DNA from 3 places in the Weissella thailandensis genome. Region 1 is predicted to be linked to each of the others. Evidence: riboswitches for the same ligand, from Rfam matches in the RefSeq annotation. Region 1 holds a riboswitch; each other region holds the start of a gene.
The links. A riboswitch is a leader RNA that binds a small molecule or an ion and turns the genes downstream of it on or off. The one in region 1 is predicted to bind thiamine pyrophosphate.

Region 1 (3,284 bases):
TAAAAGATATGGGCAAGGATGAAGATGATTTTGATTTTGTCCAGGATCGTTCAGGGCATGATTTACGTTATGCAATTGATGCGACAAAAATTCGTGAAGAGTTGGGATGGCAACCAAAGTACACTGATTTTGCAACAGGTTTGAAAGATACGATTAAATGGTATGAAAATCATCAATCATGGTGGCAACCCGAAAAAGAATCTGTTGAAGCAAAATATGCTCAAAATAATCAATAATAATAAAGTCAGCGAAAGCTGGCTTTTTTCGGAGGAATTATGAAGTACTTAGTTACGGGAGCTAACGGCCAACTTGGACGAGAGTTACAAAAACTTTTATCGGAGCGACAATTGAGTTTTGTCGCATTTGACTCACAGCAACTAGATATTACGGATAGGAAAAAAGTAATGTCAGTGTTTGAACAAGAAAAGCCAGATGTTGTGCTACATGCAGCTGCTTATACAAAGGTTGATGCAGCAGAAGATGAAGCCCGTGAAATAAATTGGCAGGTCAATGTTGAAGGTACAAAAAATATTGCTGACGCAGCGAAAAAATTTGATACTAAATTAGTAGCAGTGTCAACAGATTATGTCTTCGATGGTACAAATTCAGGGGAATATCAAGAAGATGCGGCGGTTAATCCTAAAAATGCCTATGGGCGTGCAAAATTGGCTGGTGAGTTAGCTGTTACTGAGAGTGAGGCTGATGCTTATATTGTCAGAACTAGCTGGGTATTCGGTGAGTTTGGTGGTAATTTTGTTTACACTATGCAATACCTTGCTGAAAGTCATTCTAAACTAACAGTAGTTGATGATCAATTAGGTCGCCCTACATGGACAAGGACTTTAGCAGAATTCATGTTACATCTAATTGATACTAAATCTGAATATGGGATTTATCATTTATCAAATGAAGGTACAGCAACATGGTATGAATTTGCTGAGGAAATTTTAAAAGATACTTCTGTAGAGGTGATGCCAGTGACAAGTGAGGAATTTCCACAAAAGGCTTACAGACCGAGACATTCGGTTATGAGTTTGGAAAAAGCTAAGTCAACGGATTTTGAAATCCTTACATGGCAAGACGCGTTAAAGAAGTTCTTATTATCTATTAAGTAAAACATTTTATTATATATAATATTATATAGTTTTAGTTTGTTTGATTAATGATAAACACAATGGTCAAAATAATAGATAAATTAAGAAAATTGAATATGGCGTTACATGTTATAGTATATATTGATTAGCAGATAAATTATTACAAATTTTAATTTTATGTTAGTCAAACGCCATGAAAAATTAGGAAATCTATTCAAAGTTTTTTAAAACATAGTTTGCGACTCTGATAGTTTTGTTGGTCTCATAGACTTTTTTGATTGGTAGATTTATATCCTAATAATTAGATTAACCCTATATAAGGGATAATGACGTTCATTAATCCTTTGAAATTGATTTTACATTAAGATAGAAAATTTAATATAATTTATGGTACAATAACCTTGTGCTAGGGGCGCCGATATGGCTGAGAAGAACCCTTTGAACCTGAACTGATTAATATCAGCGTAGGAAAGTGTTACATATTGTTCATGTAGCATTTTTCTCCAGGTGAGAAAAATGCTTTTTTATTTGCACGAAATAGTTTGTTGAAGAAGTTTTTAAAATTGAATGATAATCACTAGGGGCGTCGTAAAGACTGAGATGATGTATATCGGTCCCTTTGAACCTGATCTGGTTAATACTGGCGTAGGAAAGTGACCAATCATAGTTAGCAACATTGTCAACGGTTGTTATTAAGTGTCCTTTTTTATGTATCTAAGGACACTTTTTTTATTGGGAAAGGAATGTTTATTATTATGGTCACAAAAGATAATCGTATAGTTGCGCATGGCTTAGCAGGTATACAACATGTGTTTGTTTCTAATGTATGGTTAGATCCAATCTATGTTGCAGCGGCCGCAGGACTTTCGTTGAGCTCATCAACTAATTTGGTAAACACTATTTTTATTGTCTCGGGTATAGTTACGCTGACACAGGCAACAAGGCTAGTAAAGTTACCTATTATTCAAGGCCCATCTGCCTACTTTGATGCATTAATGATTAGTGCGGGTAAAACTGGCCAACTAGCAACAGCAGGCGGTTCGATTTTGCTAAGTGCATTGATTGTATTTATGTTGTCCGTTACAGGACTTATAAATAAATTAATAAAATTATTAACACCAGCAATTACAGGAACCCTTATTTTTTTGGTAGGTATTTCTTTGTCTGAATTCACAATGTCTGAGTTTTTAGGTGGTTCTCCAGGAGATGAAGGTTTTTCTTCATTATCGACACTTACTTTATCAATCACAACAGCTGCTATTGTGATTTTATTGTCGATATTTGGTAAAGGATTTTGGAAACATTTTTCATTTTTAATCGCTTTGATTATTGGGGATTTGTTAGCCGTTTGGTTAGGCGTTGTGGATTATAGTGTATTATCAACGAAATCGTGGTTTGGGTTACCGCAACTATTACCTTATGGCGCATGGATGTAAGCTGATTCCTGAGACAACTTTTAAGAGAGCGTATAATGAATAAATCGTCTCTCAAAAGGAAGGAATTTTTACATGCCAACTCGTTACGACAAAGAATTCAAACAAAACATCATCAACCTATATAAACAAGGCGAATCAGCCGCCCAACTGGCCAGAGAATATGGCATTGGCTATTCAACCGTTCATAAGTGGATCCAGGGCCAAGCCAAAACTCAATCCGATAAATCGCCAGATGAAATTAAAGCGATGGAAAAGCGGCTGGCTTCCCTGTCTGAGGAGAACGAAATCCTAAAAAAAGCCCTGGGCTTCCTTGCGCAGAAGTAACCAATATTTTTGATTATATTCACCAAGAAAGCCATAACCACCAGGTAACTAAGATGTGCCGAATCCTCGGTGTTTCCAGAGCTCACTATTATCGTTATCGATCCCCAAAGCCTTCAAAACGCCGGGCCGAAGATGAGGACTTAAAACAACGGATTCTGCGGATCTTTGCGGAATTCAAGCAGCGATACGGCGTTATGAAGATCCACCATGAATTGAATCTGGAACTTCAACCACTGTAGCGTCGGTGCAGCCCAAGACGGATTTCCCGGCTCATGAAGGAACTGGATATCCACTCCGTTACCGTCAATAAATGGAAAGCGGCTTCGGCTTCCAAAACTAAGGTTGAACAGCGTCCCAACTTGCTTAAGCAGGATTTCTCGACCACTAGTTTAAATAAAAAATGGCCCGCTGATATGACCTATATTCAAAC
Region 2 (3,284 bases), 280 kb from region 1:
TGCCGGCTTTTGCCCACGGTCAGTGTCAACTCTTGCCAACGTAGATGACCATCAGTTTTAGGAACACCATAAAAAGGTGTTTGAGCAGGAAGATTAACTAATTTTGACAGTGATTGTTGATTTAATGTACCTGAATCAGTGTCGATAGCAAATAGATAATCAACAAGTTCTTGATAACCGGATAAGTCATGATCAGAGATAATGATCGTTTTGTGCTGCTCTAGTTGCATTTTTTTCAAATCCGTCAGTAGTGATAAACGTGCGGCTGGATCGACACTGGCAAATGGTTCATCAAGTAAGATGATATCACTGTCCATCGCGATGATAATGGCTAAAGCAACGCGTTGTTTTTCGCCACCAGACAATGTCAATAAATCTTGGTCAGCAATTTGCTCTAGATGGAGCGCATTGATAGCAAATGCTACTCGCTGATTAATCGTCTCAGTTGGCAATTGTAAATTTTCTAAAGCAAATACCAATTGTAGTCGTGCTGTCCGCATCGCGAATTGACGGTCTGGATTTTGGAAGAGCATGGCAATTCGTTTTGCCCGTTCGAAAGGTGCTAATGGTTGAATAGGTTCGTCGTTTAATAATACCTGACCAGCCGTGATGACCCCACCAAATTTTGGGAGTAATCCAGCCATTGCTTTCAGCAGGGTCGATTTACCTGAACCAGAGGGACCAATCAATAAATTAAAAGATCCTGTTTCAGGAACCCAGTTAATTTGATTTAATACGTTAGGTTGGTCAGCTTGATAGGCAAAACTTAGATGATCAACTTGTAATTTTGTCATAAGCTTAACGTTTTAGTAATCCAGATTTTGCAACAAGCTTTTTGATAAAGTAAACTAATACACCACCAAAGAAACCGGCAGAAATCAAACGAATAATAAATAGGGTAATCATCAAACTTGGCTTATAATCTGCATAACCACTATTGAAGAGGTCCCAAATGAACGTCACGATCGTTGTCGTTAATACAGAAAGACTAATGCCTAATTTATCCCAGTTTTTGTAGCCAGTAGTAGCAAATCCGAGTTCTGTACCAATACCTTGGACAAAACCAGAAATCAAATTAGCAGCTCCCCAGCTTGAGAATAATAGCATTTCAACAGCTGCTGCTAATACCTCACCAATGGTTGAACTACCGACCTTTTGTAGGATAGCCCCAGCTAATGGTCCGGCCATTAACCAGACACCTAATGTTAAATCATTAGCGTAGGGTTTTAGTGGGGTAGCAGCAACAGCATAATAAGCAGCACTCCATACCTCAAAAATGACCCCAAAAAAGATGGCGATAATGGCTAAGAAAATCACATCACGTAATGACCATTTAACCTTAGACTCAGTAACTGTTTGCATAATAATTGCAAACCTCCTTAAAATAAAATGTGATCGAATCGCCGAAGCTTTGGTAACAAAAAAAGCCCCAGTATCGATAGCGCTTACACACTAATCATGGATACTGGGGCTTGTTTACTGTCATGGTAAACAAACCAAGCTCCCTAGCAACATTACCTTGCTCAGGTTCTATGGGTATTATCTCAGCCAGTTTAATGGCACCCCAGCTTGTTTGATTCGCTTGTTTAAGTATAGTGGTAATATATTGAATTTGCAAATAAATTCTATTGGGCTAACACAGCATCAGAATAACTCGGGCTTTTAATGGTATAAAGCATACCGTAACCGGTTTTATTTTGTTAAAATAGATTTAACGACAGATGGTGGTGAGAAATGGAGGAAATCACTCGTGAAATCTCAAATAAAGTTGTTAGGGCTAACTGCGAATCATGATTTAGCAGATGCAGTGGCGGAAGAATTGCATTTGCCGTTGACACAGTTAGATATCAAGCGCTTTGCGGACGGCGAAATTTACGAACGAATATTAGAAAGTATCCGTGGTGATGATATTTACGTTATTGCACCAATTGCAGAGGAAGTAAATGATGCATTTATGGAAATGATGATTGTTGTGGATATCTTACGACGCTCATCTGCGGCGAAAATTACGCTTGTTATTCCATACTTTGGTTACGCTCGCCAAGACCGTAAAGCCAAATCACGAGAACCGATTACTGCTAAAATGGTTGCGTCACTTATTGAAATGAATGGTGTTGACCGGGTTGTTTCAATGGACTTTCATGCAGCGCAATTACAAGGCTTTTTTAATATGCCAGTTGACCATTTGCAAGCAGCACCATTATTAACCGACTACTTTTATAGTCGGAATTTATTAGATGATTTGGTTGTTGTCTCACCAGATCATACCGGAGCTGGTCGTGCTCGTAAATTTGCTGACTTACTGGCTGCTCCTTGGGGGGTTGTCAATGATAATGTTGCCATGACTAATCCGGAATCTGATGATGCGATTGTTGGTGATGTCAAAGGACGTCGGGCAATCATTGTTGATGATATTGTTGATACTGGCTATCGTGTGCAGATGACTGCTAAAGCACTACTGGCTAATGGTGCCACTGAAGTTTATGTTGCTGCAACACACCCAGTACTTTCAGGGCAAGCAGCGGAAAATTTGGCGGCAGATGACAATATTGAACGTTGCATCTTTACGGATACCGTACGCGTCCCCGAAGAAAAGCAAAGTTCAAAATTCACAACATTATCCGTTGCGCCTTTGTTTGCTGAGGCAATTAACCGCATTCATGAGAACAAACAGATTGATGTACTATTACGTTCAAAAAATAAGCCAGAAGTTAATTTATAAATAATCGCATTTAAAAATTAGGAGGTACCATAATGGTCTACGCAGCATCAGAAAATCGTTATGAAGTTATGCCATATCGTCGGGTTGCCGATTCAGGATTGATTTTACCAGCCTTGTCATTTGGATTGTGGCGTAATTTAGGAGATCAAAAGCCACTAGCTAATTCAAGAGAAGTGATGTTAAAAGCATTTGATAATGGTATTTTTTCGTTTGATAATGCTTCAAATTATGGCCCTTCCGATGGGACTGCGGAAGAAACATTTGGTGCAGTTTATAAAAAAGATTTACATCCTTACCGTAATGAATTGATTATCACCACTAAGGCCGGCTACCATATGTGGCCAGGACCATTGGGACAGTTTTCGGGTAAAAAGACCTTAACAGCTGCTTTAGATTTATCATTACAACGGATGCATTTAGATTATGTTGATATTTTTTATGCGCATCGTTGGGATCCAGAGACGAACTTACGTGAAACAGCCGAAGCCTTAGACTTAATGGTTCGTCAAGGAAAAGCTTTGTACGTTGGGGTTTCAAATTACACAACTGAACAAGTGGCAGA
Region 3 (3,284 bases), 360 kb from region 1:
TCACTCTCCGTCTCCCCATATCTTGCTGTCACTAAATATAATTGTTTTGCCATTTTTTGTTCCCCTTATTTGATTTGTCCAATCGGTATTATCGATACCTAATAATGAAAGTTCATTTAGAAATAGTTGCCGAAATTCTGCGATGCCTGCCGTAGTTGCCTTAGTTTTCGCCATTTCACCTGAAATGTTGAGATAACTAACCGCTTGAACAGCTGCGTCTTCGGGGGATGCACCAGCACCCAACAACGCTGCCAATAAACCACTTAACATATCCCCTGAGCCAGTAAACCGGTCCAATTCCGGCACACCATTACTTAATATCCAAGCATTGTCCTTAGCCACTACAATATCTTTCGCGCCAGTTGCTACATAAACTGACTCTTGTGGCAACTGTTTCAATGCCACAATCAATCTAGCTAGTTCATCATCAGTCTGGTCTAATGGGCTACCATCAACACCACGACCATTTGTTACTAAACCACATAATGCCCGCATTTCTGAAATATTACCGCGAATAATTGTTGGCTTCTTTTCCATAACAACTTTAGCAATTTGCATAGCTGATTTTGCACTTGCAATGCCCACAACATCAAGCACGATTGGCTCTTTACCATCTGCTACTTCACTCGCAGCCAGTATGCTTTGTTCCTTAGTTGATGATAAGCTACCCAAATTTAATAGTAAGGCATTGGTTTGGCGGATTAAATCATCAAAAGCACGTGTATCCTCAGTCATGATTGGCTTAGCACCAATGTAAAGTAACGCATTTGCGACCGTCTCTACCGAGATAGCATTTGTAATACAATGAATTAGCGGTGCAGTTTGCAACGGAATCTTTATTTTTTTCATTTAACGACATACCCCTTTCCATTAAAAATACGTATCATATCTTTAAACAAAGATATCTTTTTAGCTTGCTGCCAAATGAGCCAGGCTGCCACTGCCCCCATAAGCGTTGCACCTAAGAATCGTGGTGTATACAATAACCAATACAAGTCTGTTTTGGTACCCGTGAAAAGGACCATAACTGGATAAGATAGCAATGAACCGACTATTCCAGTACCAATAATTTCACCAATGATAGAACCGTAAATACTATGCGTCCAGCGGGCCCCAAGGCCTGCTAATAAAGCACCGAAAACAGCCCCCGTCAAAGCCAGTGGTGGAATCCCCATCATCATCATCCGGATAATTCCACAGCAAATCGCCATAATTGTTGCGTACAATGGCCCCATAAGAACACCCGCTAAGATGTTAATCACACTAGACATCGGCGCCATGCCCTCAATTCGTAAGATTGGTGATAGTACAACATCTAACGCAACCATCACCGCTAAATAAGTTATTTTTCTAACTTTTGGATTCATTCTTGTTTTCCCCCGATAAATTTAAGTAATATAATTTCAAAATAATTGGGCAATAAAAAAAGACCTCCCTGCAATAAAAAAATCATCACAAAGAGGCCAATAATTGACACATTTACACAATTCCTACGCTTAAATAACTAAAACAGGTACGAAGGGTCTAGAGTTCTACTCATTCTCAGCCAACTTGGCTCCCCTTTGCGATTATATTTAATTTTTATATTATAATATTACCACACATACTAATAAAATGGTTTTTAAATAATATCGTGATTAAGTACTTGAGTAATATATTTCCAAAATAGTCCATTAGCCTTAGACTCATGGACTTGTTTCATCCTCATAAAACCAAAATCACTTGTCGTATTTGTGGCGATTTTACGTTTAACAATCTGTCCATCATTCGTCATATCAACTCTTTTTTCCATCATTAAGGCGATACCCATACCATTTAGGACCATGTTCAATATGATATCAATTCGTTCACCTTGATAAGCCACCGCAGATGCCAATTGTTTCTTCTCACCAACAGCACCAAACTTATTAAAAATTATTGTTTCCTCGCCTTCAAGTAATAATAATTCTTCTTTCATCAAATCATCTAATGAAATTACACGATTGGCAGATAGTGGATGATTAGCCGGCAACACACAAACTAAATTATCCTGATCAGTCAACAACGTTTCTAATTTGCCATTAACAGCTGGTGTGTAATGACCAAAAATTATATCAGCTTGATTATCTTCTAACGACTGGATCAATAAACTATCTTTCGTTTCAGAGAAATGTAATGTAATTTCGGGATGTCTTTTATGGAAGTCACTCATCAATGAAAAGCCACGGTAATTAGAAAATGTTGGCATCGTATGAATCGTCAATACGTTATCTGATTCAGAATCATGTTGCACCAATGTTTGTTGTAGTGCATCAAACTCATGAATGATTTTTTTGGCATACATTTCAGTAATCCGTCCTGATTCAGTCAATGAAATATGACGATGCTCACGTTTAAATAACTGTGTTTTTAATTCCTTTTCCAAAGACAAAATTTGCTTAGAAATATTACCTTGCGTTGTATACAACCTATCAGCCGTTTCAGAATAATTCCCAGTTTCAGCTAAATCTAGAAAGACCTTAAATTTATGAATATCCATTATGTAGTTCCCCAATTATTACTATTTGGAATAGTCTACCACATTCTAATCAACTTTGTCATAGTGAACTCTTTTACTACCAAAAATAATCCTTACTAAATGAAAAAACTGGGACATCAGATAATGTCCCAGTTCCTTTATTTATTATTTTAAAATTACTTCTCAGAAATTGCTGCAATTCCAGGCAATGTCTTACCTTCTAGGTATTCAAGAGAAGCACCACCACCAGTTGAAATGTGGCTCAACTTATCAGCAACACCCAATTGTTGAACGGCGGCAGTTGAATCACCACCACCAACAATTGTCGTTGCACCATTCTCAGTTACATTAACTAATTCTTCACCAATAGCTAATGTACCCTTGGCAAAGTTATCCATCTCGAATACACCCATAGGTCCATTCCAGACAACTGTCTTGGCACCGGCAAGCACTGACTTAAATAGTTCAACTGACTTAGGACCAATATCAAGACCCATGTAGCCATCTTTAATGTCACCTTCTGCAACATATGAGTCAGCATCGTTAGCAAACTTATCAGCAGCAACCGCATCAACAGGTAATACCAACTTTTCACCAGCGTCAGCAATTAATTGCTTAGCAAGTTCAACTTTGTCTTCCTCGTATAATGAGTTACCAATCTTTTCACCCTTTGCAGCGGCGAAAGTATAAGCCATTCCACCACCAACAATAACTTTGTCAGCCTTTTCCAACAAGTTTTGAATAATGGTAATCTTATCAGAAACCTTAGCACCACCAATGATGGCAA

Region 2: it holds a riboswitch for thiamine pyrophosphate, as region 1 does, so the genes downstream of both, FOL01_RS03495 (ECF transporter S component) here and FOL01_RS04805 (solute carrier family 23 protein) in region 1, are expected to answer to the same signal.
Region 3: it holds a riboswitch for thiamine pyrophosphate, as region 1 does, so the genes downstream of both, thiW (energy coupling factor transporter S component ThiW) here and FOL01_RS04805 (solute carrier family 23 protein) in region 1, are expected to answer to the same signal.

The regions. Positions count from the first base shown of each region.
Region 1 covers NZ_CP014332.1:989,593-992,876, forward strand. Annotated here, with positions in the region: gene rfbB (dTDP-glucose 4,6-dehydratase) at 1-236, shown strand, start outside; gene rfbD (dTDP-4-dehydrorhamnose reductase) at 276-1,115, shown strand; TPP riboswitch at 1,493-1,582, shown strand; TPP riboswitch at 1,664-1,763, shown strand; gene FOL01_RS04805 (solute carrier family 23 protein) at 1,850-2,530, shown strand; gene FOL01_RS11320 (transposase) at 2,603-2,854, shown strand; gene FOL01_RS11520 (IS3 family transposase) at 2,908-3,093, shown strand; partial or broken gene FOL01_RS11025 (IS3 family transposase) at 3,109-3,284, shown strand, end outside.
Region 2 covers NZ_CP014332.1:707,399-710,682, forward strand. Annotated here, with positions in the region: gene FOL01_RS03490 (ABC transporter ATP-binding protein) at 1-794, opposite strand, end outside; gene FOL01_RS03495 (ECF transporter S component) at 799-1,362, opposite strand; TPP riboswitch at 1,486-1,577, opposite strand; gene FOL01_RS03500 (ribose-phosphate diphosphokinase) at 1,751-2,722, shown strand; gene FOL01_RS03505 (aldo/keto reductase) at 2,755-3,284, shown strand, end outside.
Region 3 covers NZ_CP014332.1:629,871-633,154, reverse strand. Annotated here, with positions in the region: gene thiE (thiamine phosphate synthase) at 1-53, opposite strand, end outside; gene thiM (hydroxyethylthiazole kinase) at 1-849, opposite strand; gene thiW (energy coupling factor transporter S component ThiW) at 846-1,367, opposite strand; TPP riboswitch at 1,471-1,572, opposite strand; gene FOL01_RS03120 (LysR family transcriptional regulator) at 1,622-2,518, opposite strand; gene FOL01_RS03115 (phosphoglycerate kinase) at 2,674-3,284, opposite strand, start outside.